3 regions of the Arthrobacter sp. TJ-217 genome follow, and region 1 is predicted to be linked to each of the others. Evidence: riboswitches for the same ligand, from Rfam matches in the RefSeq annotation. Region 1 holds a riboswitch; each other region holds the start of a gene.
What was found. A riboswitch is a leader RNA that binds a small molecule or an ion and turns the genes downstream of it on or off. The one in region 1 is predicted to bind S-adenosylmethionine.
Positions count from the first base shown of each region.

Region 2: another riboswitch for S-adenosylmethionine. It lies ahead of sfnG (dimethylsulfone monooxygenase SfnG); the one in region 1 lies ahead of AC4D2R_RS04340 (LLM class flavin-dependent oxidoreductase).
Region 3: another riboswitch for S-adenosylmethionine. It lies ahead of AC4D2R_RS15275 (bifunctional o-acetylhomoserine/o-acetylserine sulfhydrylase); the one in region 1 lies ahead of AC4D2R_RS04340 (LLM class flavin-dependent oxidoreductase).

Region 1 covers NZ_JBZCNJ010000002.1:258,240-266,205, reverse strand. The annotation lists gene AC4D2R_RS04345 (GcvT family protein) at 1-1,019, shown strand, start outside; gene AC4D2R_RS04340 (LLM class flavin-dependent oxidoreductase) at 1,227-2,633, opposite strand; SAM riboswitch class IV at 2,675-2,794, opposite strand; gene AC4D2R_RS04335 (hypothetical protein) at 2,903-3,454, opposite strand; gene AC4D2R_RS04330 (excalibur calcium-binding domain-containing protein) at 3,841-4,215, shown strand; gene AC4D2R_RS04325 (class F sortase) at 4,261-4,956, shown strand; gene AC4D2R_RS04320 (GntP family permease) at 5,017-6,573, opposite strand; gene AC4D2R_RS04315 (four-carbon acid sugar kinase family protein) at 6,734-7,966, shown strand, end outside.
Region 2 covers NZ_JBZCNJ010000005.1:202,104-210,069, reverse strand. The annotation lists gene AC4D2R_RS11040 (CoA-binding protein) at 1-272, opposite strand, end outside; gene AC4D2R_RS11035 (O-acetylhomoserine aminocarboxypropyltransferase/cysteine synthase family protein) at 269-1,678, opposite strand; gene sfnG (dimethylsulfone monooxygenase SfnG) at 1,678-2,829, opposite strand; SAM riboswitch class I at 2,834-2,938, opposite strand; gene AC4D2R_RS11025 (NAD(+)/NADH kinase) at 3,150-4,232, shown strand; gene acs (acetate--CoA ligase) at 4,241-6,175, opposite strand; gene AC4D2R_RS11015 (ABC transporter permease) at 6,166-7,047, opposite strand; gene AC4D2R_RS11010 (aliphatic sulfonate ABC transporter substrate-binding protein) at 7,047-7,966, opposite strand, start outside.
Region 3 covers NZ_JBZCNJ010000009.1:50,798-58,763, forward strand. The annotation lists gene AC4D2R_RS15250 (formimidoylglutamate deiminase) at 1-1,107, shown strand, start outside; gene hutI (imidazolonepropionase) at 1,104-2,309, shown strand; gene AC4D2R_RS15260 (CPBP family intramembrane glutamic endopeptidase) at 2,362-3,144, shown strand; gene AC4D2R_RS15265 (glycosyltransferase family 2 protein) at 3,149-3,919, opposite strand; gene AC4D2R_RS15270 (VOC family protein) at 3,943-4,584, opposite strand; SAM riboswitch class IV at 4,692-4,808, shown strand; gene AC4D2R_RS15275 (bifunctional o-acetylhomoserine/o-acetylserine sulfhydrylase) at 4,877-6,193, shown strand; gene metX (homoserine O-acetyltransferase MetX) at 6,200-7,342, shown strand; gene AC4D2R_RS15285 (hypothetical protein) at 7,490-7,732, shown strand; gene AC4D2R_RS15290 (SGNH/GDSL hydrolase family protein) at 7,852-7,966, opposite strand, start outside.

The DNA of each region.
Region 1 (7,966 bases):
CCGAAGCCTGGCGGACCCGCACCGCCGTCGGCCTTTACGACATGACGCCGTTGAAGCGCCTCGAAGTGAGCGGGCCCGGGGCGCTGTCGCTGCTCCAGCGGCTCAGCACGGGAAACATCGCGAAGAAGCCCGGGGCGGTGACCTACACCCTCCTGCTCAACGACGACGGCGGCATCCGCAGCGACGTCACGGTGGCGCGGCTGGGCGAGGAGACTTTCCAGTTGGGCGTCAACAGCAACGTTGACCTCGAGTACCTGCGCCGCGAGGCCCGGGAGCAGGCCGCGGGCGATCCCGGGCAGTGGGCGCACATCGCCGACATCACCGGCTCCACCTGCTGCATCGGACTGTGGGGGCCGCTGGCACGGACCGTCATGGCCAAGGTCAGCGATGACGACCTCAGCAACGAGGCGTTGCGCTACTTCCGCGCCAAAGAGATCAGCATCGGCGGAATCCCTGTCACCGCAATGCGCCTCTCGTACGTCGGTGAGCTCGGCTGGGAGCTCTACGCAACGGCGGAACACGGGCTTCGGCTCTGGGACCTGTTGTTTGAGGCGGGCCAGGAGCACGGCATCATCGCCGCCGGTCGCGGGGCCTTCAACGCCATGCGTCTTGAAAAGGGCTACCGGTTGTGGGGTGCCGACATGACCTCGGAGCACCACCCCTTCGAAGCCGGGCTCGGTTTCGCGGTCAACAAGGACAAGGAAGGCTTCAAGGGCTCCGACGCCCTGGCCTCCCGCCGGGAGAAGGCTGCGGCCCGGGCGCTGCGCTGCCTCACGGTTGACGACGGTGTTTCGGTGGTGATGGGCAAGGAGCCCGTGTTCGTGAACGGTGAAGCCGCCGGGTACGTCACAAGCGCCGCCTACGGGTTCTCGATCGGCAGGCCGATCGCCTACGCCTGGTTGCCCGCCGCGGTTGCCGAGGGCGACTCCGTTGAGATCGAATACTTCGGCGAGCGGGTCCGTGCCACCGTCGCGGCCGAGCCACTGTTCGACCCAGGGATGGAGCGCCTGCGCGGCTGAGCATCTCCGCCACAGCAAAGGCTCCACAACAAAGGCCCCGCTTCCGGAAGGAGGCGGGGCCTTTGCCGTGCCGATTGAACCGGCCAATCACGCACGGCGCGGCCAACCTCGAAGCTGGGCCGGTCCAGCCCTCACCGAATCCGCACCGTGTCGGTAGGTTTTGGTCGGTTTACTAATTCAGGGGCCCGCTAGTTTCTCCCCGGGAAGTCAGCGGGCAGCGGGCTGGAGGCGGTAGCTGCTGCCGTGGTGCTCGGCGGGCAGCCGGTCGCCGCGGCCGAAGAGCTTGTGGCGCAGCGTCCCCTCGACGTACTCGGTGGGATAGGCGCCGCGTTTCTGCAGTTCGGGTACCACGTACTTCACCACGTCCTCGAACGAGCCCGGCGTGATCGCGTAGGCGAGGTTGAACCCGTCGACGTCGGTCTCCTCCACCCACGCCTGGAGCTCCTCGGCGACCTGCGCGCCGGAGCCGACGACGCGCGGGCCCAGCCCGCCGATGCCCGCCCACTCGGCGATGTCGCGTACCGTCCACGGCTTGCCGTCGTCCTCCACCTTGGAGAAGTTGGCGACGGCCGACTGGATGGCGTTCGACTTCACGTTCCCGAGCGGTTCGTCCGGTCCGTAGACGGAGAGGTCCACGCCGAACCAGCCGGAGACCAGCACCAGGGCTCCCTCGTAGCTGACGTACTGCTGGTACTCGGCGTGCTTGGCTTGCGCCTTCTCCTCCGTCTCGTCCGTGATGACGGTGAGCAGCGTGTAGACGCGCACGGAGTAGCGGTCGCGCCCTGCGGCTTCGACGGCGTCGCGGATCTTCGTGACGGTGTCCTTGAGGATCTCCTTGGTCGGCGAGCCAACAAAGACGGCCTCGGCGTTGCCTGCGGCAAAGGCGATGCCCCGCGGTGAAGCCCCGGCCTGGTAGATCACGGGGGTGCGCTGCGGGGAGGGTTCGCTGAGGTGGATTCCCGGCGTCGTGAAGTACTTGCCCTCGTGGCCGATCCCGTGGACCTTCGCGGGGTCGGTGAAGACGCCGGTCTCGGTGTCTCTTACGACGGCGTCGTCCTCCCAGGAGCCTTCGAGCAGCTTGTAGAGCACCTCGAGGTACTCGTCGGCGTGGTTGTAGCGCTCGTCGTGCTCGAGCTGGTCGGTCTGCCCGAGGTTCCGCGCCGCCGACGGCAGGTACCCGGTGACAACGTTCCAGCCGAACCGCCCGTTGGTCAGGTGGTCGAGCGTGGAGAGGCGGCGGGCGAACGGGTACGGGTGCTCGTAGGCGGTGCCTGCGGTGACGCCGAACCCGAGATGTTCGGTCACCAGGGCCATGGCGGAGACCAGGAGGAACGGGTCGTTCACCGGAGTCTGGGTGCCCTGGCGGAGAGTGGCCTCGTCGGAGCCGCCGTAGACGTCGTAGGTGCCGAGGACGTCGGCGATGAAGATGCCGTCGAACAGTCCCTTTTCGAGCGTCTTCGCGAGGTCTGCCCAGTAGCGGAGGTCCTTGTACCGCCAGGACTGGTCCTCGGGGTGGCGCCACAGACCGGGAGACTGGTGGCCGACGCAGTTCATGTCGAAAGCGTTGAAGCGGATCTGACGGGGCGAGTTGGAGGAATGTGGGGATAAGGACATGGCAAAAGAACCCTTGCATTAGGGCACTTGCCAAGAGGTAAGTGCCGTACTTGCCCTCCGGTCATCTCCGCCGGCCGGGCCGAATCCTCACCTGGGGCACCCCGCTACAGCGAGAGGGTTGCCGTCCAACAAACCAGGGTTTTGCGTTGGAACTCTTGATTCTGAATTCGACCCTACGGGCAGGACGGCGCCCGCGTCGAGAACGGTCCGTCACAGAAAGTCACGGAGTGCGTCACTGCCCACTTTTCCTGAGATTCCGCGCAACCTCCCTACCCAAGGGCTAGCGCCTTGTGCAGGAAATCCAACATCACCCGCCCCTGTGCCGTTAGTGACAGCTCTCGGGCGAGGTTCTCCTGCATTGACTGAACTGCAAGGACGCGTCCGGCATCGCTCATTTCAGCGTTGCGGTATCGAGCGCCCCTGACATCGCCGTTCAATTCCTCGCCAAGCAGAGCGCTCTCCAGGACTGCAAGGATCATCGCCGCCGCTGGGACGCCGAACAAGGGTTCAATTTCGGTGGCGGCCAGCCCAGGGCCGGTTACATCTGCGCTGATGATTACCTGCCTTTCCAAGAGCCCACGTGCCTCCAGCTCTGAAAGCGTCAACGGCGTCTCCTCGAGTGGGATTATCAACTCCTCCATCAGGTATCGCCCGTCGGGCCCGTATACCCAGTTGCCCTCCGACGACACACCGGTGACGGCCACCGGGAACATCGCAATAGTCAGAATGGGCAGGCCGTGCTCGTCGCGTTCATCGGCGAAGAATTCCATGAAGAAGCTTCCGTCAACGTAAAGCTCCGGGTAGTCCTCGCAGTTGTTCATCGTTGCTCCTTTGTTCTAGACGACAAAAAAGCCCTGCCGGTGACACCGACAAGGCTCTGCGCTTCTATGCACATGAAACTATCTTCGCTGAACTTCCGTTACAGCTGCAATCGCGATTCTTGACCAGGTACTGCACGACTGGATTGATTGCCATTATCCCTAAACTTCCGGGACACATACAAATTAGCACGACACTCCGTCTCGCCCGTTCCCAGGGTATTGCTCGAAGCCTCCGCATGGCTTATCGGCGATGAAAGTAGCTAGATATCCGATCCGATATCCGTTTGCATAAGGGTCTTCTCAGGGAGTGTTAAGGGTGCTTACAATCGTTGTGTAACCCGTCACATAAGTAACTCTTGTAACTCAACAATCTGTAGGGAAAACCAATGAAAAAGAGCTCAGCAGCATTTGCCCTGGTGGCAGCAGCCGGTTTCACAGCACTTTCAGCGGCACCCGCCATGGCGGTACCTTTCGCCAACTGTTCCGCTGCTGCGGCAGCCGGTGTGTACAACATCCCTTCAACTGATCCCCGTTATGGCACCCATCTGGACAGCGACCTCGACAACGTTGGGTGCGAAAACGCGAACTACCCCATGGCAACACCGCCACAGGTAACCCAAATGCCCAACGGTGGAGCTGACACCGGCGTGGCACAGGAGCCACAGAACGACACCACGGGGGCCGTTCTATTGGGCGGTGGCTTCGTCCTCGCCGCCGCAGCCGGCGGAACATTCCTCGTACGCCGCCGCAGCAACGTTTAGGAGGAGTCCCACCACCATCCGAATCGATCCGATATTGTCCTACGCATGACGCGTTTCACCGGCTACCGCCGCAGGGGCCCGCTCGCCGCTGCGGTGGTAGCCCTTCTCTTGCTCACGGGTTGCGGTTCCACCGTCCAGTCCGACGCTCCTACTTCACCTTCCGCTGCCCAGGCAGCACCTCCGCCATCGCCATCAGCCGAGCCGACACGGCTGCCCTCGCCGTCTGCGTCGGCGAAGCCTTCGCCGAACCCGTCCGCCACCGCCACCGACCCGAAACTTCCGGTCCTTGCGGCATCAGCGCCGGTGTCATTCAGCATTCCCTCAACTGGCGCGAAATCGGAGCTGCTCAGCCTTGGCCTGCGCACCAACGGAACTCTTGAAGTGCCGCCCGACGGCCCGGGCGCTCCTGCCAGCTGGTACAACCAGTCCCCCACTCCGGGCGAGCGTGGACCATCCGTTCTCCTCGGGCACGTCAACGCCACCGACGGCGGGCCCGGCATCTTCGCTTCGCTGCGGCAGCTGAAGGCCGGGGACAAAATCGAGGTAACCCGCGAGGACGGCACAACGGCAGTATTCGCCGTCGACCGCGGCGAGCAGTATCCGAAGGACGCCTTTCCCACCACCGAGGTGTACGGCAATACCGACGGGGCCGAATTGCGCCTGATTACCTGCGACGGATTCGATCCGGCGACCGGCCAGTTCGACGACAACTACGTCGTTTACGCGAAGCTCGTCGGCTAGTCGCCACCAAAGCAAAGGCCGCCGCCGCTTCCGCGACGACGGCCTCCCCCAAGTACCCCGTTACCCGAGCACGAGGTTCGCGAGGAACAGCAGGGGAATCGACCCGGCCCAGACGGCCGTGGTGATCCCCGACCACCCACGCAGGGCCGCCGTGCCATCCAGACCGGCGAAACGGGTCACCACCCAGAAGTAGGAATCGTTGAAGTAGCTGAACACCATCGAACCGGCGGTGCAGGCCAGGGCTGCGACGATGGGATCGATGCCAAGGGAGACGACCAGCGGAGCGGTGACTGACGCGGCGGTGATCATTGCGACCGTTCCGGAACCCTGGGCAATGCGCACCAGTGACGCGATGAGGAACGGAACGAGGAAAGCGGGCAGCGGGGTCGCAGCGATGGCCACGGCGAGGGCGTCGCCGACGCCGGAGTCGCGCAGCACCTGTCCCAGTGCGCCACCGGCGCCGGTGATCAGGAGGATGAGCCCTGCCGAGGCCGCGGCGTCAGCGAACCAGCCCTGCACCTTAGAGCGTGGGGTCCAGCGCGGCAGCAGGACGTAGACGGCGAGGAGGACGCCGATCACCAGCGCGACGACGGGGTTGCCGATGAAGGCCAGCGGCACGGCCCAGGCGGACGGCTCGTACTCACCGGTGCCGACAACGCCCTGGTTGTTCTGGTCAATGGCGCCGCTCACCGTGTTGAGGATGATCAGCAGCAGCGGGATGAGCAGCGGCAGCGATGCGACAAACGCCCCTACCCGGTGCGGTTTCGCCCCCTCGGGAGGCGTGCCGAGTTCGGCGGCAGGATCCACCGGAGCGTCGCCGGCGCCGGGGTCGTCGTCGCGCCCGTCGGTGTGGGCACCTGCCGGGGCGGCGTCCGCCGTTGCGGTTCGGTCAGCGAGCGTCGTGCCGGTTGATGCTCCGCCGGATGCGCCGGCCGACCGCCCGCCGGTCGACACCGCTGCGGCCGAGCCGTAGACGGCAGTGCGGACGTTGGCGTTGATCTGCGACTCGAGCTTCGGACCCATCCACTTGGCGTAGAAAACCACGACCGGCAGCAGGATCACGGTGAAGACGAGCCCGGCCAGGATGAGCGCACCGAGGTCCGCCCCGAGGATACCGGCGACGGCGAGCGGCCCCGGTGTCGGCGGGACGAGGTGGTGGGTGAGGGTCATGCCGCAGCCGAGCGCCAGGGCGAGGACGATGTAACCGCCCTTCTCCACGCGCGCAATCGACCGGGCGAGCGGGTTCATGATGACGTACCCGGAATCGCAGAACACCGGGATCGAGACGAGGGCTCCAACGCTGCCCATCGCCCACGGCTCCCTGCCCTTGCCGAAGACCTTCAGGAACGCGAGGGCGAGCGCTGTCGCCGCACCCGACACCTCGAGGATCTTGCCGATCCCAACGCCGAGGCCGATCACGATTCCGATCGTGGCCAGCGTATTGCCGAACCCTGTGGTGATCGACGAGACGATGTCCAGCGGCGCCTGACCTGCGACCATGCCGGTCACCAGAGCCGCAATAAGGAGGGCCACAAAGGCATCAAGACGCGTGCGGAGCACGAGGACGATGATTGTGGCAATTCCCAGAACCAGTGCCAAAAGAAGTTGTATATCCACGGTGATGTACCCCTCGACGGAACGCTGGCCAAGCCCCGTTGCCCGGTCAGTGACTGTTCTGCAGCAACGCCCCCAATTCGTTGACGGGCTAGATGCTGGCTGAAACACTAACACCACACATATGACGTCTGACAAGGTCTTCCCGAGGATGTGAATACTCTTGACACGCGAAGCAGCGTTGCTCGCCCAGTATCCGGGCACCGTCCCCACTGATCCTCGGGAAATTGCCGCCGCCGTCGCGGCCTCGGGGCGGGTTCTGGTGGTCCTCGATGATGACCCAACGGGCACCCAATCCGTGGCCGACCTCCCGGTCCTCACCGCCTGGGAACCCGACGATTTCCGGTGGGCCTTCTCGCACCGCATCCGCGGTGCAGCCGCTCCGGCGGTGTACGTGCTGACGAACACCCGCAGCCTCGACCCGGCTGAGGCCGAGCGGAGGAACCGGGAGATCGCCACCAACGCCCTTGCCGCCGCCGACTCGACCGGCACCACGATCGGTTTCGTCAGCCGCAGCGACTCCACCCTGCGCGGGCACTTCCCGCTCGAACCGGACACCATCGCGGCTACCCTGAGGGACGTCAAGGGCATTCCCACCGACGGCGTCGTGGTCGTCCCCGCCTTCCCCGAGGCCGGTCGCATCACCATCGGAGGCGTCCACTATGTGCGGGACGACGACGGCGGGCTCACCCCGGTCGCCGAGACCGAATTCGCGAAGGACGCTACCTTCGGCTTCACCTCCTCGAACCTCGCGGAGTACATCGAGGAGAAGTCCGGCGGGCGCCTCCCTGCCGCACGGGTGATCCTTCTCGACCTCGCCACTATCCGCAGCGGCGCAGGCGCCATTGCCGACGCGATCGAAAACGCGCGGGAGTCGACGCCGATCATTCCCGACATCGTCAACGAGGACGATCTCCGCGCCCTGGCGCTGGGGCTCGAAGAAGCGGAGCGCCGCGGCAGGAAGCTCCTGTACCGGGTGGGCCCACCCTTCGTGCGCGCCCGCATCGGCCAGAGCGAACACGCTCCCCTCACCGCGCCCGAGGTCTTCGCCGGCCTCGATGCGCCAGAGGCGGGAGGTTTGATCGTGGTGGGTTCCCACGTCGGGCTCACCACCCGCCAACTCGACGCCCTCGTGCGCCGGCACCCCGCCGTGCGCGTCGAACTGTCGGTCGAGGCACTCCTTGAGCCGGACACGCGGGAGGCCGAGATCGGCAGCACCACAGCCGCGGTCGTCGAGGGGCTGAGCCGCGGCGAGGTCATCCTCCATACAAGCCGCCAGCTGGTGCGCTCGGAGGATCCGGAGCGGAGCCTGCAGATCGCCCGGCTCGTGTCACAGTCGGTGGTCGACGTCGTCCGCGCAACGATCGCTTCAGCCAAGGTGCGGTTCGTCATCGCA
Region 2 (7,966 bases), on a different contig from region 1:
TCGTCGTGCTTGCGGAAGACGTCGACGACGTCGGGGACCTCCGGCAGGTCCGCCAGCGAGGCATAGGCCGGCTGGCCGAGGATCTGCCTGGCCACGGGGTTGACGAAGTAGAGCCGGTAGGGCGACGACGACTGCAGGTAGGTTGCGACAAAGTACGACGCCCGCGACGGCTTGTCCGATGCGCCGACGATGGCCACCGACTTCGCCCGCCGCAGCAGTGCCAGCCGCTCCGGTGCCGAGGGTCCGTCCCAGGTCCGCGTTGGCGCGCTCATGCCCCGACTCCTACGGCGCAGGTCCGGCCGTCCTCGGAGGGCGGTGCGCCCACGTCCCGGGCGGCATCGGGTGCGTTGGACGCATCAGCATCCGACGCATTCGAACCCGACGCACCCGAATTCGACACTGCGGCCTCGAGCGCCTGGTCAAGATCCCAGAGGATGTCCTCAAGATCCTCAAGCCCCACCGAGATGCGGATCAGGTCCTCGGGGATGCCCGCCGCCAGGAGCTGCTCCGGCGAGAGCTGCTGGTGGGTTGTCGATCCGGGGTGGATGACAAGGGTTCGGGCATCACCGACGTTGGCAAGGTGCGAGGCGAGCTGCAGCGACTCGATGAAGGTCTTTCCCGCTTCACGCCCGCCCCTGACCCCGAAGCTGAATACCGAGCCCGGTCCCTGCGGCAGGTATTTCAGTGCCCGGCCGTGGTGGGGGTGTGTGGTGAGTCCCGCGTAGTTGACGTACTCGACGCGCGGATCCGCCTGCAGCCACTCGGCAACGGCTGCGGCGTTTCGAACGTGCTCGTCGACGCGCTGCGCCAGCGTCTCGACTCCCTGGAGCAGCTGGAACGCCGAGGTGGGGGACAGCGAGGGGCCGATGTCACGCAACTGTTCCGTGCGCAGTTTGGTGAGGAAGCCGTACTCCCCGAAGTTGGCCCACCATTGGATGTTCCCGTACGACGCGACCGGCTCGGTCATCGTGGGGAACTTCCCGTTTCCCCAGTTGAACCTGCCGCTTTCGACGACGACGCCGCCGAGCGTGGTTCCATGGCCGCCGATGAACTTGGTGGCGGAATGGATAACGATGTCGGCGCCGTGCTCGAGGGGGCGGATCAGGTACGGGGTGCTCAGGGTGGAGTCGACGATCAGCGGCACCCCGGCGTCGTGCGCCACGCGGGCAAGGCCCTCGAGGTCGGCGATCTCGCCCGACGGGTTGGCGATCACCTCCGCATAGACGGCCTTCGTGTTCTCTTGGATTGCGGCAGCATAGTCCGCCGGATCGGTTCCCGGCACAAAGGTGGTCTCGATCCCGAACCGGCGCAGCGTTACATCGAGCTGCGTCACCGTCCCCCCGTACAGCTGGGAGGCGGCAACGATGTGGTCGCCGGCCTGGCAGAGGGCGGCGAAGGTGATGAATTCGGCGCTCATCCCCGAAGCCGTGGCGACGGCGCCGATCCCGCCCTCAAGGGAGGCGATGCGCTCCTCGAAGGCGGCAACAGTGGGGTTGCCGATCCGGGAGTAGATGTTTCCGTACTTCTGGAGCGCGAAGAGGTTGGCGGCGTCGTTCGTGTCCTTGAAGACGAACGACGTCGTCTGGTAGATCGGCACGGCGCGGGCGCCGTGGGTGGCATCGGGAGTGCCTCCCGCGTGAAGCGCGCGGGTGCGGAAGCCGAAGGTTTTCTCAGTCATCAGACGCCTGCCTTGGTGGGGAGAGGTTCGAGGTGGAAGTCGACGCCTGCCTTGGCGGCGAGGTCGGCTTCGAGGGAGCGGACAATCGGCAGGACGTCCCTGCCGAACGCTTCAACCTCCTCCTGGAAATGCAGGTAGCAGGTGAGCAGCAGGTTCACCCCGATCTTCTTGTACTCGACGATTCGTTCGGCGATCTGCTCGGGCGTGCCGATGAGCTGGGTCCGGAAGCCGTCGTTGTACTGGATGAGGTCCTCGAAGGAGGAATCCGCCCACATCCCCTTCTTGTCGGCCGTTGCGGCCCCTGCTTCCTGCACTGCGTTGCGGAAGCCTTCAACGGCCGGCCGGTGGGCCTTGGCGACGATCTCCCGCAGCGTCTCGCGTGCTTCCTTCTCGGAGTCGCGTGCAATGACGAACCCGTTCAGGCCGAACCGGGGCGACCTCCCGACGGCCGTTGCGGAGGCCTTCACCCCGGCGATGTTCTCCTTGAACCCTTCGAGGTCCTTGCCGTTGGAAAAGTACCAGTCGGCAACCCGCCCCGCCGTCGCCTGGGCCGCCGTGGAATTGCCGCCGAAGAAGATTTCGGGGTGGGGGCGGCCCGGAACATCAACGGGCGGCGGGCTGAGCGTGAAATCCGAGATGGAGTAGTACTTGCCCGTCTGCGTGTAGCTTTCCCGGGTCCACAGGCCGCGCAGCACGCGGATGAACTCTTCGGTGCGCACATACCGTTCGTCGTGTTCGAGCCAGTCGAGGCCGAAGTTGGTGAATTCGCTCTTCAGCCAGCCCGAGACGATGTTGACGGCCGCGCGCCCGTTGGAGATGTGGTCGGCGGTGATGATGAACTTCGCCAGCACGCCCGGATGCCACATGCCCGGGTGGACGGCGGCGATGACCTTGAGCCTCTCGGTTGCGGCGAGCAGGGCGAGGGAGAACGACGTCGCCTCGTGCTGCTTGTCGGCGCCGTACGACGCCGCGTAGCGGGTCTGCGACAACGCGTATTCGAATCCTGCGTCCTCGGCGATCCGCGCAAGTTTCTTGTTGTACTCGAAGTCCCAGCTGGTGCGCTGCTCGATTGTGGAAACCACGAGCCCCCCGCTCACATTAGGGACCCAGTAGGCAAACTTCAGGGGCTGCGAATAATCGACTGTGCTCACAAATCCTCCATCGGTTCTGGCGGTAGCACCCTACTGTCAGCGCGTTCTGCGCTGGCCAGGGTTGCTGCGGCGTCATAAAGCCAGATCTCTCGGCCGCTCGGGATGGTCATTACCGAGTGTGACAGCACGGGTGCCCGGCACCAAGAAATGTGTCGCCCCGGGTCGGCGAAGATTTGGAGGGGCAGGCACGCGCCGGGTGGACTTGCGGGGCATTTCGAGTATGGTTTGCGTCACGTGGCGTCATCGGCGAGGTTGGCCGCCTGGCTCATGCCCCGCGGCGGTGGCCACCGTCACTTGTTGAGCGAACAAAGGAGCTGGCAGTGGATCTGCGATCACTGGGGCTCGTGGTGCATGGAGGGAAGCAGCGGGCCATTGACGCGGCGGAGGCCCTCAAGAGCTGGGCCGCTGAGAACGGCGTGTCCGTCACGGAGGTGGATGTCTGGTCGGCTGACGACGAGGGCCACCTGACTCATCACCACGTGCCGCTCGGCCCGTTCGACCTCGTTGTGACGATCGGCGGTGACGGCACCTTCCTGCGCGGGGCGGCTGTGGCGATGTCCTGCCAGTGCCCTGTCCTCGGGGTGAATGTGGGGCGGCTTGGGTTCCTTGCCGAGGTGGAGCCGGAGAACCTTGTCGAAGCCCTCAGGGCCGTGATCGCGGACGAGACAATCGAGGAACAGCGCCTCACCCTCACCATCCGCTCGAGCAGGCCCCTTGAGATCCCCAGTGAGCTCGGGGCGCTCATCCACAATCCAAAGGGACCCGTTGCTGAATCGCCGCTGGTCCGGGACGACGCGGTGGAGGTCCTGGGCTGGGGCGTCTGCATGGACATCACCGCAATCAACGACGTTGTCTTCGAGAAGCTCAGCCGGGACCGCCAGGCGAGCGTCGCGGTCTATATTGGGGCCCGCCGGTTCGTTTCCTATTCGGCGGATGCCCTGATCATTTCCACGCCCACGGGCTCAACGGCCTACTCGTTCGCTGCGGGAGGACCCATCGTCTCGCCCCGCGCCAACGCCCTGGTTTTCACGCCCGTCGCGGCTCACATGGTCTTCGACCGCAGCCTCGTCGTTGCCGCCGACGAGCTGGTGTCGGTGCGCGTGCTCGAGCGCAGCGGGCAGGTATCGATGTCCGTCGACGGCCGGATTGTCGGGGTGCTGAACCCGGGGGACTGGGTGGGCGTTTACGCACGTCCTTCGGCGCTGCGCATGCTGCGCCTGCATGAGCCTGATTTTTTCGGCAGGGTGAGGGATCGGTTCGGGCTGGTCGACGCCGCGGCCGCAGCCGCCGACGGGGATTCGCCGGTCGACTATTTCCCCAGCACGCCCAAGCCCGATGACATGAAGCACGTCCACATTCCGACCCAGCCCCTCGAGTCCTGGATGGGCTCCAAGACGGAGTAGGCGAAGCTTCAGGACCGCCGCGCGAGCACCTCGGAGATGCCCGGGAGGCATCCCTCGTTCTGCAGTGAGGTGGTGTCCCCAAGGGGCGATCCCTCGTACAGCTCGGTCAGGAGGCGGCGCATGATCTTCCCGGACCGGGTCTTGGGCACGTCCTGGACCACGATGACGGCACCCGGCTTGGCGATGGGGCCGATCTCCGCGGCAACGTGCCGGCGCAGGGTGGTTTCGACGTCGCCCGTTCCGCCCGCACCGGGTGCCAGCACGACGAATGCGGCGATGGCGTGGCCGGTGAGCGGGTCGGCCACGGGGCACACGCCGGCCTCGCTGACCAGCGGGTGCGCGACCAGGGCCGATTCGATTTCGATCGTGGAGAGCCGGTGCCCCGAGACGTTGATGACGTCGTCAACCCGCCCCAGGATCCAGATGTCGCCGTCGTCGTCGTAGCGGGCGCCGTCCCCGGCGAGGAACCAGCCCTGCCGGGCGAACTTGCGCCAGTAGGAGTCGAGGTAGCGGCGCGGGTTCCCCCAGACGGTGCGGGCCATGGCCGGCCCGTGGCGGTCGACCACCAGCAGGCCGGAAACGCCGGGAGGCACCGTGTTTCCCTCGTCGTCGACGATGCGGGCGCCCACTCCGGGCAGGGCCCGGGCGGCGCACCCGGGCTTGAAGTCGGCGTCCGCCGGGCTGGGGGAGAGCACGGTGGCGCCGGTCTCGGACTGCCACCACGTGTCGACGACGGGAACCTCGCCGCGGCCGAACTGGTCCCGGAGCCACCGCCACGCCGCCGGGTTGACGGCCTCGCCGACCGTCCCGAGGACGCGGATGCTCGAGAGGTCGTAGGAGTCCGGGACGCCGTCGGGGAACCAGTGCATCAGCGAGCGCACGAGCGTGGGCGCCGTGTAGTAGCTGGTGACCCCGTAGCGTTCGATGATTTCGAAATGCCGGCCCGGGTGCGGGGTGTCGGGAGTTCCTTCGAAGATGACCTGCGTGGCGCCGTTGGACAGCGGCCCGTACAGCTCGTAGGTGTGGGCGGTCACCCAGGCGAGGTCCGCGGTGCACCAGTGGACGTCGCCGGCCCGCTCCGCGGGGTCGGGCGAGCTGAAGAGGTGCTCGAAGCTCCAGGACGCCTGGGTGAGGTAGCCCCCTGAGGTGTGGAGGAGCCCCTTGGGACGCCCCGTGGTGCCTGAGGTGTACATGATGAACAGCGGCGTTTCGGCGTCGAATGCCTCGGGGGAGTGAAAGGGGGATGCGTTCCCGACGGCGTCGGCCCAGTCAACGTCGCGTCCCTCGGTCCACGCGATGTCCGAGCCGGTGCGCCGGACAACAAGGACGTGCTCGAGGTCGGTTACCCCGGCCACCGCGGCGTCGGCGATGTCCTTTACCGGCACGGCGGTTCCGCGGCGGAACTGCCCGTCGCTTGTGACGAGCAGTTTCGCCCCGGTGTCCTGCACCCGGAACCTCAGGGCCTCGGCGGAGAACCCGCCGAAGACGAGGGAATGGACGGCGCCGATCCGCGCACACGCGAGGGTGACGACGACCGTCTCGACGAGCACGGGAAGGTAGATCACCACGCGGTCGCCCTTGCGGATGCCCAGGGCCAGCAGGGCGTTGGCTGCCCGGCTTACCTCATCGAGCAGTTCGGCGTAGGAGACGCTCCGGCGGTCACCGGGTTCGCCCTCGAAGTGGAGCGCGGTTTTCGCACCGTTGCCGGCGGCCACGTGCCGGTCAACGCAGTTCGCGGCGACGTTCAGGCGGCCGCCGGCGAACCATTCGATCCTCGGGACCGACAGCTCCCCGTCCAGGCCCGGCCGCGCCCGATCGAAGGTGTGCGCGGTGTGCCAGTCCCCGGTCCAGTGGAGGCGCCGGGCCTGATCTTCCCAGAAGCGGATGCGCTCGCGCTCCGACGTCCCCGGGTCCGTATGGGGCTTCGCTGCGTTCAGGCCCACCGCCGCACCGCCCAGCGCTGGGCGAGGCCGAGGAGGGCGTCGGTCGTCTTGCCGAGGACGGCGAGCAGGATGATCGCCAGGAAGATCCTGTCCACCCTCCCGTTGTTCTGGGAATCGCTCAGCAGCCAGCCCAGGCCCATCGAGGCGGCGATGAGTTCGGCGGCAACCAGGAACAGCCACGACTGCGCAAGAGCCAGGCGGAGCCCGGAAAACACCGCCGGGACGATGGCGGGCAGCTGGACGGTTGTCAGCAGCTTCATGCCGTTGAGCCCGAACGCGCGCCCTGCCTCGACGAGGTTCCGGTCGACGTGGCGCAGGGCCAGCGAGACGGTGGTGAAGACGGGGAAGAACGCGCCGATCAGGATCAGCGTGACCTTCGAGTCCTCGTTGATGCCGATCCACAGGATCAGCAGGGGAACCCATGCCAAGGAGGGCACGGCGCGCAGCGCGCCGATCGTCGGGCCGAGAAGGGAATCGGCGAACCGCGACAGCCCAAGCACCGCACCGGCGAGAAGGCCCAGGGCCGCGCCAAGGCCGAAGCCGATCAGCACGCGCTGGGTGCTGATGGCGATGTGCAGGGACAATTCACCGCGGCCCAGCAGCTCCCCGGCGGCGCGCACGACGGCACCCGGCGGCGGCAGCTGTACGGCACTGAAAACACCGGTGACCGAGTTGAGCTGCCACGCCCCAAGCAGCAGGGCCGGAACGATCAGCCCGAGCAGGAGCCCGCGCAGCCGCACCCCGGCCCCGGGGGAAGCCTTCGTGCGAGGACCGGTCGGAGCGCCCGGCGTCGTCCCCGCCGTCGCGGGAACCGGAGCCGCAGGCAGCACCGGGAGCTCAGCCGGCGGTAATTCGTTGCCCGGGGCGGTCATCAGGAGGCTCCGACAGCGGCAGGGTCGGCCTTCTTGACGAGGGAATCGTCGAAGAGGGTATCGAGCGCTTCGTCCACCTGTTCCTGGCTTGAGACGTCACCGGATTCGACGAAGACCGGGCCGATCTTCTCAAGGACGTTCCGCTGCGCCTCACCGGGTGCCGGGTCAACGTCGAGATTGGTGCGCTCAAGGATCACCGAGTTGGCGAGTTCAACGTCGATGCCCGCGACCTCGGCGAGGATTGCGGCTGTCTCCTCGGGATTCTCCTTGGCCCACGCCCGGGCCTTTTCGTAGGCGTTGACGACGGTCTGGGCGACGTCGGGCTTTTCCGCGAGGAATTCCTCGTTCGCGTTGAGGAACCCGTACGTGTTGAAGTCGATGTTGCGGAAGAACAGCTTGGAGCCGTCCTGTTCGGCTGCGGCCATGATGGGGTCGAGTCCGGACCACGCGTCAACCGCACCGCTGGCCAGGGCTGCACGGCCGTCGGCGTGCTGGAGGTTCTGCACCGTGACCTCGGAGGGGTCGACGCCGGCCGACTCGAGCGCCTGGAGGAGGAAGAAGTACGGGTCGGTGCCCTTCGTGGCGGCCACGGCCTTTCCGCGGAGGTCCTCGACCTCGGTGATGTCCGAGCCCGGTGCGGCGACGAGGGCCGACCACTCCGGCTGCGAGTAGATGTCGATCGTTTTGATCGGTGAGCCGTTGGAGCGGGCGAGCAGGGCGGCCGATCCCGCTGTTGAGCCGACGTCGATGGCGCCCGCGCGCAGGGCCTCGTTGGCTTTGTTAGATCCCGCCGACTGCACCCAGTTCACTGAGACGTCCTGGTCCTTGAGTTCTTCCTCAAGCCAGCCCTGGTCCTTGATGACGAGGCTCAGGGGGTTGTAGGTGGCGAAGTCGATGTTGAGGGTTCCGCCTTCGGTGG
Region 3 (7,966 bases), on a different contig from region 1:
TTCGCGGAGATGGTTGTGACCGGCTGGGCAAGTGTGGCCGAATTCCACTACGTGCACCACCGCGGGAACGGAACGCCGTACGGCTCGTCCGCCGGAGCCGCGGGCGGCGCAGACCCGAACCCGGCGGACGAGCCGCACGCCATGGAGTTCGCCCTCGCCCGCGCCGCCGAAGCGGCGGGAATCCGGCTGACCCTGCTCGACACCTGCTATCTCACCGGCGGCTTCGGGGTTCCCCTCGAACCCGCTCAGGCCCGGTTCGGCGACGGTTCCGCTGCGGCCTGGCTCCGCCGGCACAGCTCCCTCCGCCGGGCCCTTGCCGGCCGGTTTCCGGAATCCCCGGTTGTCCTCGGGGCCGCGATCCACTCGGTGCGCGCGGTCCCCGAAGCGGCCCTGGCCGAACTCGCCGCAGGGCTCCCGCCCGAGACACCGCTGCACATCCACCTCTCGGAACAGCCCGCCGAAAACGAGGCCTGCCTCGCGGCGACGGGGCTTACGCCCGCCGGTCTCCTGGAGCGCCACGGGCTGCTGAGCGGGCGGCTCTCCGCCGTCCACGCAACCCACCTCACCCGCGGGGACATCGGCCTGCTTGGCGGTGCCGGTGCGACAGTGGTGATGTGCCCGACCACCGAGGCCGACCTCGCCGACGGCATCGGGCCCGCCCTTGAGCTGCAGCGGGCAGGTGCGCGCATTGCCCTGGGCACCGACCAGCACGCGGCAATCGATCCCTGGCTTGAGATGCGCTCCCTTGAATACGGCGAGCGGCTTTCCTCGGGGCAGCGGTCCCGCTTCACCGCCGACGACCTCCTCGCCGCAGGCAGCGGCAACGGGCTTGCCGCCCAGGGCCGCCCGGCCGCCGGGCTTGAGCCCGGACAGGTCTGCGACCTGATGGCGGTCGACCCCGCATCACTGCGCACCGCAGGGAGCAGCCCCGGGCAGCTCGTCTTTTCCGCAACGGCCGCCGATGTCACCGACGTCGTCATCGGAGGCCTTCCCCGGGCCCGCAACGGCCGGCACCTGCGGCTCGGGGACCCCGCCGCCCTGATGGCGGCCGCCATCAGCCACCTCGACGCCGCGGCCTCCGGCGCCGCCACCCAGGAGCAGCAATGAGTTCGACCCTCGTCACCAACATCGGTGAGCTGACAACGCAGGACGCCGAGCAGCGGGTCCTCCCGAATGCAGCGGTCGTCCTCGAGGGCGGGAGGATCAGCTGGATCGGGCAGGCAGCCTCGGCCCCGGCCGCCGATACGGTCCACGACGCCGCCGGCCGGGCCGCCCTGCCCGGGTGGGTCGACAGCCACACCCACCTGGTCTTCGCCGGCGACCGCACCGCCGAGTTCGAGGCGCGCATGGCGGGGGAGGCGTACGCCGCCGGAGGGATCGCCGTCACCACCGAGGCCACCCGCCGGACCGGCGACTACGACCTCACCCGGCTCCTGCTCGGACGCGTGGAGGAGGCCGCCTCCGGCGGCACCACCTACCTTGAGACGAAGACCGGCTACGGGCTCGACGTCGAGCAGGAGGCCCGAAGCGCGCGGATCGCCGCGGGTGCCGTCGACGAAGTGACTTTCCTGGGGGCGCATCTCGTTCCGGCCGGAATCAGCGCCGACGACTACACGGAACTTGTCTGCGGGCCGATGCTCGAGGCCGTCCGCCCCTACGCTGCATGGGCCGACGTGTTCTGCGAACGCGGAGCGTTCACCCCCGAGCAGAGCCGGGCCGTGCTCGCCGCCTGCCGGGACGCCGGCATGGGCCTGCGCGTCCACGGGAACCAGCTCGGCCACGGCGAGGGCGTGGCGCTCGCCGTGGAATTCGCCGCCGCGAGCGTCGACCACGCGAACTATCTCAGCGATGAGGACGTCGACGCCCTTGCCCAGTCCTGGTCGGGCTGGGACGGCGGCGAAGGGCGCGGAACCGTCGCAACCTGCCTCCCGGCCTGTGATCTTTCGACCCGGCAGCCGTTCCCTCCCGCCCGGCGCCTCATCGACGCAGGGGTGCAGCTGGCCCTGGCGAGCAACTGCAATCCCGGCACCTCCTACACCACCTCGATGGCCTTCTGCGTTACCACCGCCGTCCTGCAGATGGGACTGAGCGTCTCCGAAGCGGTCCGTGCCGCCACGTACGGCGGCGCCCTGGCCCTGGGCAGGCACACGGGAACCGACGCGGACGGTGCGCGCGCCGTCGGTTCCCTCGCCGTGGGCCACCGCGCGGACCTGCAGTTGCTCAACGCACCCTCGGTGACCCACCTCGCCTACCGCCCGGGCATGCCCCTGACCGGCGCAGTGTGGCGCAACGGGCAACGGATCCGCTGACGCTTCATCCCTTTGGCTGTGAATCCGCCGCTTCCGCTGGAAAGATAGGCCCATGCGCGCTCCCACCGCCCCGGCCGGCCGGCTAGATACGGCGCAGCGCCGCCGCACCACCGGCGAAATCCTCCTGGTGCTCGGGCTTTCCCTTGGGCAATCCGCCGTCTATTCGATCGTCGACCTGCTCGAGAAGCTCAGCCGCGGGCCCCTCTCGGCGCAGACCAGCACCCTGAACCCGGTGCTCAACGACCGCGAGTACTTCGACCTCGCCTATCAGCTTCTCGGAATCTTCTTCGCCCTGGTTCCGGTGGCGCTTGTCCTGTTCCTGCTCAGCGCCGGCGGGGGATCGGTGTTCCGGAAGATCGGGCTCACCTTCGAGAAACCCGCCGTCGACTTCGGACTGGGACTCGGCCTCGCCGCGGGCATCGGCGTCGGGACCCTCGGGGTCTACGCCGCCGGACGGGCGCTGGGGGTCACGACGGCGATCGTCCCTGCGGCCCTCGACGCCTACTGGTGGACGGTTCCGGTGCTCGTGCTCTCCGCCCTGAGGCACGCACTGCTCGAGGAAGTCATCGTGGTGGCGTACCTCTTTGAACGCCTGCGTGCCCTCGGCTGGTCGGCGCCGGCCATCCTTGTGACGAGCGCCCTGCTGCGCGGCAGCTACCACCTGTACCAGGGCATCGGACCGTTCCTCGGAAACGCGGCAATGGGGCTCGTGTTCGGTTACATCTACACCCGGACCCGGCGCGCCATGCCGCTCGTCGTTGCCCACGCCGCCCTCGACATCACCGGGTTCGTCGGGTTCGCCCTGCTCGGACCGGCAATCGGGGTGGGCGGCTGAGCATTCAGGGCAGGTGGGCTGACCCGCCGGGCGCGGAACCGCCGGGTCCCGCTCCGGCGCGCAGATGGCGCAGGCCGGTGCGCAGCACCCCGTAACGGCGGATCCTGCGCATCGACGTGGCGACTCTCAGCCGCCGGTCGATGCGGACCGCCCGCCGGCCGAACGTGCGGGCCACCCGAAGGGTGAGCTCGACATCCTCGTCGCGCTCATCGGTCGACGAGCGGGGGAAACCGCCCGCGCGCTCATAGGCGGACGAGCGGACGGCAAGGTTGTGGCCGGCGACAATGCGAAGGCAAGCCGGGTCGCGGTGGCGCAGCGCGAGGGCTCCGCGGAGGGCAGGGAAGAGGAAGGCGAGGAGCACGCCGTCAAACCGGCGCCGGTAGGCGTCCGGCAGGGGCACGGACGTGCCGCCCAGCAGTTGCACCGAGGGGTGCCCGGCGAAATTGCGGCGGATCCGCGCCGTCCAGTCCGGCCGGGGTTCGCTGTCGCCGTCGGTGCGCGCCACCAATGGAAAACCGTCGGCGATGGCCCTGCGGAAACCGGTGTCGGCCGCCGCGCCGGTACCCTTCTGCTCCTCATCGAGCACCACGAGCGGAAAGTCGCGCCTAAGCCGGCCAAACGCCTCGATGCGCACCCGGGTGTCATCCGACGAGCCGTTGTCCACCACATAGAGCACCATCCCGGTGCGCTCCGACTGCCGGTACAGTGCCTCAAGGGTGCGGCCGATCCCGGGCTCGTTGAACACCGGGACCACGACGGCGAGCCGCTCGGCCATGCCGGTCTCCGGGGGATCCGGTACTAGATCTCGACGCGGCCGTTCGCGGTGTCGAAGGTCACCGACATGAGCCCCGGGGTGCCGTTTGGCGCAATCCACTTGACCGAGACATCGCCCAGGGGCGCTTCGACGGGCATTCCGAGCCACTCGGTCACGCGTGCGCATGAGCCGGCGATGGTCAGCGAGTCGAGCCGTGCGGTCGCAGGGCGTGCCTGCGAGGGGTGGAGTGCTTCGGTGCCGTCGTCCCAGCGCAGCAGGTAGGGGACCTGCGGATCGGCGATGAGGCCCTTGATGCCGATCTGCTGCCAGGTGAGTTCCTGGCCGTCGGGGAACTTGCGGTTGCCGGGCACGGCGCGCCGGCCCAGGCGCTCTTCGAACGGCGTGAGGTCATCGACTGCGACTACCCAGCCCATCCAGCCACCGCCTGCTTCGGACCGGGACCGCACGGCCTGGCCGAAGGGTGCCTTGTCCGAGGCGGGATGGTTCAGGGTCTCGACCACCTCGACGTACTGGCCGTTGACGAGGGGCAGAATCATGTTCCGTGTGCCGAAACGGGGGTGGACACCACCCTTCACCGCTTCTACGCCCAGCGCGGCCGAAATACGCTCCGCGGTGGCAGCGAGTCCATCAGGTTCAGAGGCATAAGAAACATGGTCCAAGCGCATGGCTACATAGTGGCACTTTGTGACGCCCGTCTCGACTTAGGGGCACCTTACTTAACGGGAAGTCATATGGGTTGCCGAAATCCGGTCCCTCGGCTTTCATTGAGGCAGGTCATGAGTGCCAGCACACAGCCCCGGCTTGCTGGCCGGCAACCCTCCAACCGCGGTGGGGTGCCCCGGGTGAAGACCAGGCGCAGCGTCACAGGGATGCTGCGCAAGCGCGGGTCCTTACCGATCCACCGTCGCCTCGATGGCGCGGCGTCGACGGGGCCCCTTGAGCACCAAAGGGAGCGCCATGTCCAGCAACTGGTCTTTTGAAACCCGGCAGATCCACGCCGGCCAGACCCCCGATTCAACAACCGGCGCGCGTGCGCTGCCCATCTACCAGACGACGTCGTTCGTCTTCCCCAGCGCCCAGAGCGCCGCCGACCGCTTTGCCCTCACGGAGCTTGCCCCCATCTACACGCGCATCGGCAACCCCACCCAGGAGGCCGTTGAGACGCGCATCGCCTCACTCGACGGAGGGGTGGGTGCCCTCCTGCTCGCCTCGGGGCAGGCGGCCGAAACCTACGCCATCCTCAATATCGCCGAGGCGGGCGACCACATCGTTGCAAGCCCGAGCCTGTACGGGGGCACCTACAACCTCTTCCGGCACACCCTCAGGAAATTCGGGATCCAAACCACCTTCGTCGAAGACCCCGACAACCTCGAGCAGTGGCGGGCCGCCGTCCAGCCCACCACCAAGGCGTTCTTCGGCGAGGTCGTCTCCAACCCCCGCCAGGACGTGCTCGACATCGAGGGGATCAGCGCGGTCGCCCACGACAACGGCATCCCGCTGATCGCCGATGCGACAGTTTCGACCCCGTACCTCATCCGGCCCATCGAGTGGGGTGCCGACATCGTTGTCCACTCCGCCACGAAGTACCTCGGCGGACACGGCACGGCCATCGGCGGCGTCATCGTCGACTCGGGCCGCTTCGACTACGGCCGCGACCCGGAGAAGTTCCCCGGCTTCAACACCCCGGATGAGAGCTACCACGGGCTTGTCTACGCCCGGGACCTCGGGGTCGGAAGCGCCTTTGGGGCCAATCTCTCCTACATCCTCAAGGCGCGCGTGCAGCTCCTGCGCGACCTCGGCTCAGCGATCTCCCCGTTCAATGCCTTCCTGATCGCACAGGGCCTCGAGACGCTCAGCCTGCGCATGGAGCGCCATATCGCCAACGCCCGCGCCGTCGCGGAGTTCCTTGAGCTGCACGACGACGTCGAATCCGTTGCCTATGCCGGACTGCCCTCCAGCCCCTGGTACGAGCGCGGGCTGAAGTACGGGCCGAACGGCACCGGCGCCATCGTCTCCTTCGACATCGCCGGCGGAATCGAGGCCGGCAAGCGCTTCGTCGACGGGCTCGAACTCCACTCCCACGTGGCGAACGTCGGGGACGTGCGCTCCCTGGTGATCCACCCGGCTTCAACAACGCACAGCCAGCTCGGAGCCGAAGCGCAGCTCACGGCCGGAGTCCGCCCCGGTCTCGTGCGCCTTTCGGTCGGGCTGGAGAACATCGCGGACATCCTTGCGGACCTCGACGCCGGTTTCCGCGCCGCGAAAGGGGCTTAGCGCGGCGTGAGTGTCTATCCTCCCGGCGCCGCCCGCGCGAGCACCGAGGCCCCGCACCGCAGCTCCGACGGGCTGCTGCGCACCGCGGCGATCGGGGCCCTGGGGCTCGAAACGGGCGGCAGCCTGCCCGAAGTCAGCCTTGCCTACGAGACGTGGGGAACGCTCGACGCCGACGCGTCGAACGCCGTCCTGATCCACCACGCCCTGACCGGAAGCTCCCATGTGGCCCGCGGTGCTTCCGATGAGGAAGGGTGGTGGGACCCCCTCGTGGGTCCGGGCAGGGCCATCGACACCGACCGCTACTTCGTTGTGTGCGCGAACATGCTGGGGGGCTGTTACGGTTCCACCGGCCCCACGAGTCCGGACCCGTCGGGACGCCGCTGGGGTTCGCGTTTTCCCTTCGTCACAATCCGCGACTCGGTTGCCGCTGAGGCTCGTCTTGCCGACCAGCTGGGCATACGCCGCTGGCATTCGGTGCTCGGAGGCTCCCTTGGCGGGGCCCGGGCCCTCGAATGGGCCCTGATGTATCCGCACCGCGTGGCCCGCTGTGCCGTCATCGCGTGCACGGTTGCGAGCTCCGCTGAGCAGATCGCCTTCGGGCAGGCGCAGCTGCAGGCGATCCGGCTCGATCCGGCCTTCGCCGGCGGCGACTACGACGAGGCAGACCCGCCCGCGGCCGGGCTCGGGCTGGCGCGGCGCATCGCGCACATCACCTACCGGTCGGAATCCGAGCTTGAGGACCGTTTCGGCAATGCCGCCCAGGGCGCCGAGCGGCCCCTCGGGGCCGCACGGTCGGTGGAGCGGGGCCGTTACTCGGTTGAAAGCTACCTCGACCATAAGGCGGAGAAGCTCGCCGAGCGGTTCGACCCCAACAGCTACCTCATCCTGACCGAGGCTCTGATGAGCCACGACGCCGCCCGCGGGCGCGGATCGGTGGAGCAGGCGCTCGGAGGGGCCACCGCCGAGTTCCTCATCGCAGCGGTTGATTCGGACCGGCTGTACCTGGCCGAACAGTCCTACCGGCTTGCCGCCGCCCTACCGGGGGAGGTGCCGGTGTCGCTGATCACCTCGCGCATCGGCCACGACGCCTTCCTCGCCGAAACCGCTCAGCTTGGCCGCCTGCTTGAGCGGGCGTTCTACCCGCGGTAGCTCCAACCCGCGCACGGGGCAACTTCCCCGACGGGCCCGGATTGCCCGTTGGGTTTGCCCGGGATCGCACCTAGGCTCGGACTGAGCGTGCCGGGCATGCCTCCGGCGTGTCTTTTCAACCTTTCCACACTGCAGGAGGAGCTGTTAATGGAACTGAACACGATCGGCTGGAACGAAGAAGCACGCCAAAAGATCCTGCTTGACGCCGACCGGGCGCTGCAGGAGGCGGTGAAGGAAGCGGCGCAGACCCTCGGCGGGCGCAGCCGCGAGGAGGTCTACGAGTTCCTCTTCCAGAAGCTCCAACCCCAGTTCGTCGACTTCCAGCCGGGGCCGGACCTCAGCACGTACGCCGACGCCGTCGCGAACGGTGAGGTGGACGCCGGCAGCTAGGACGCCGGCCGCCAGGACAGCGGCGGGGAGGCCTGGCAGGGCAGGTGGAAAACGCCGGGCAGGTGGAAAATGCCGGCCACCGCGGTGCGGACGCAGCGCCGGCGCCGGCCGGGCTGCCGCTAGGCGCCCGGCGGCATCCCCGGGCCGAAAATTGCGGAGGCCTCGGGGCGCTTGGGAGCCCGTCCGTCTCCGGACGAGCGGTGGCGCAGCCGGCGAAGCACCCAGGGCACGAAG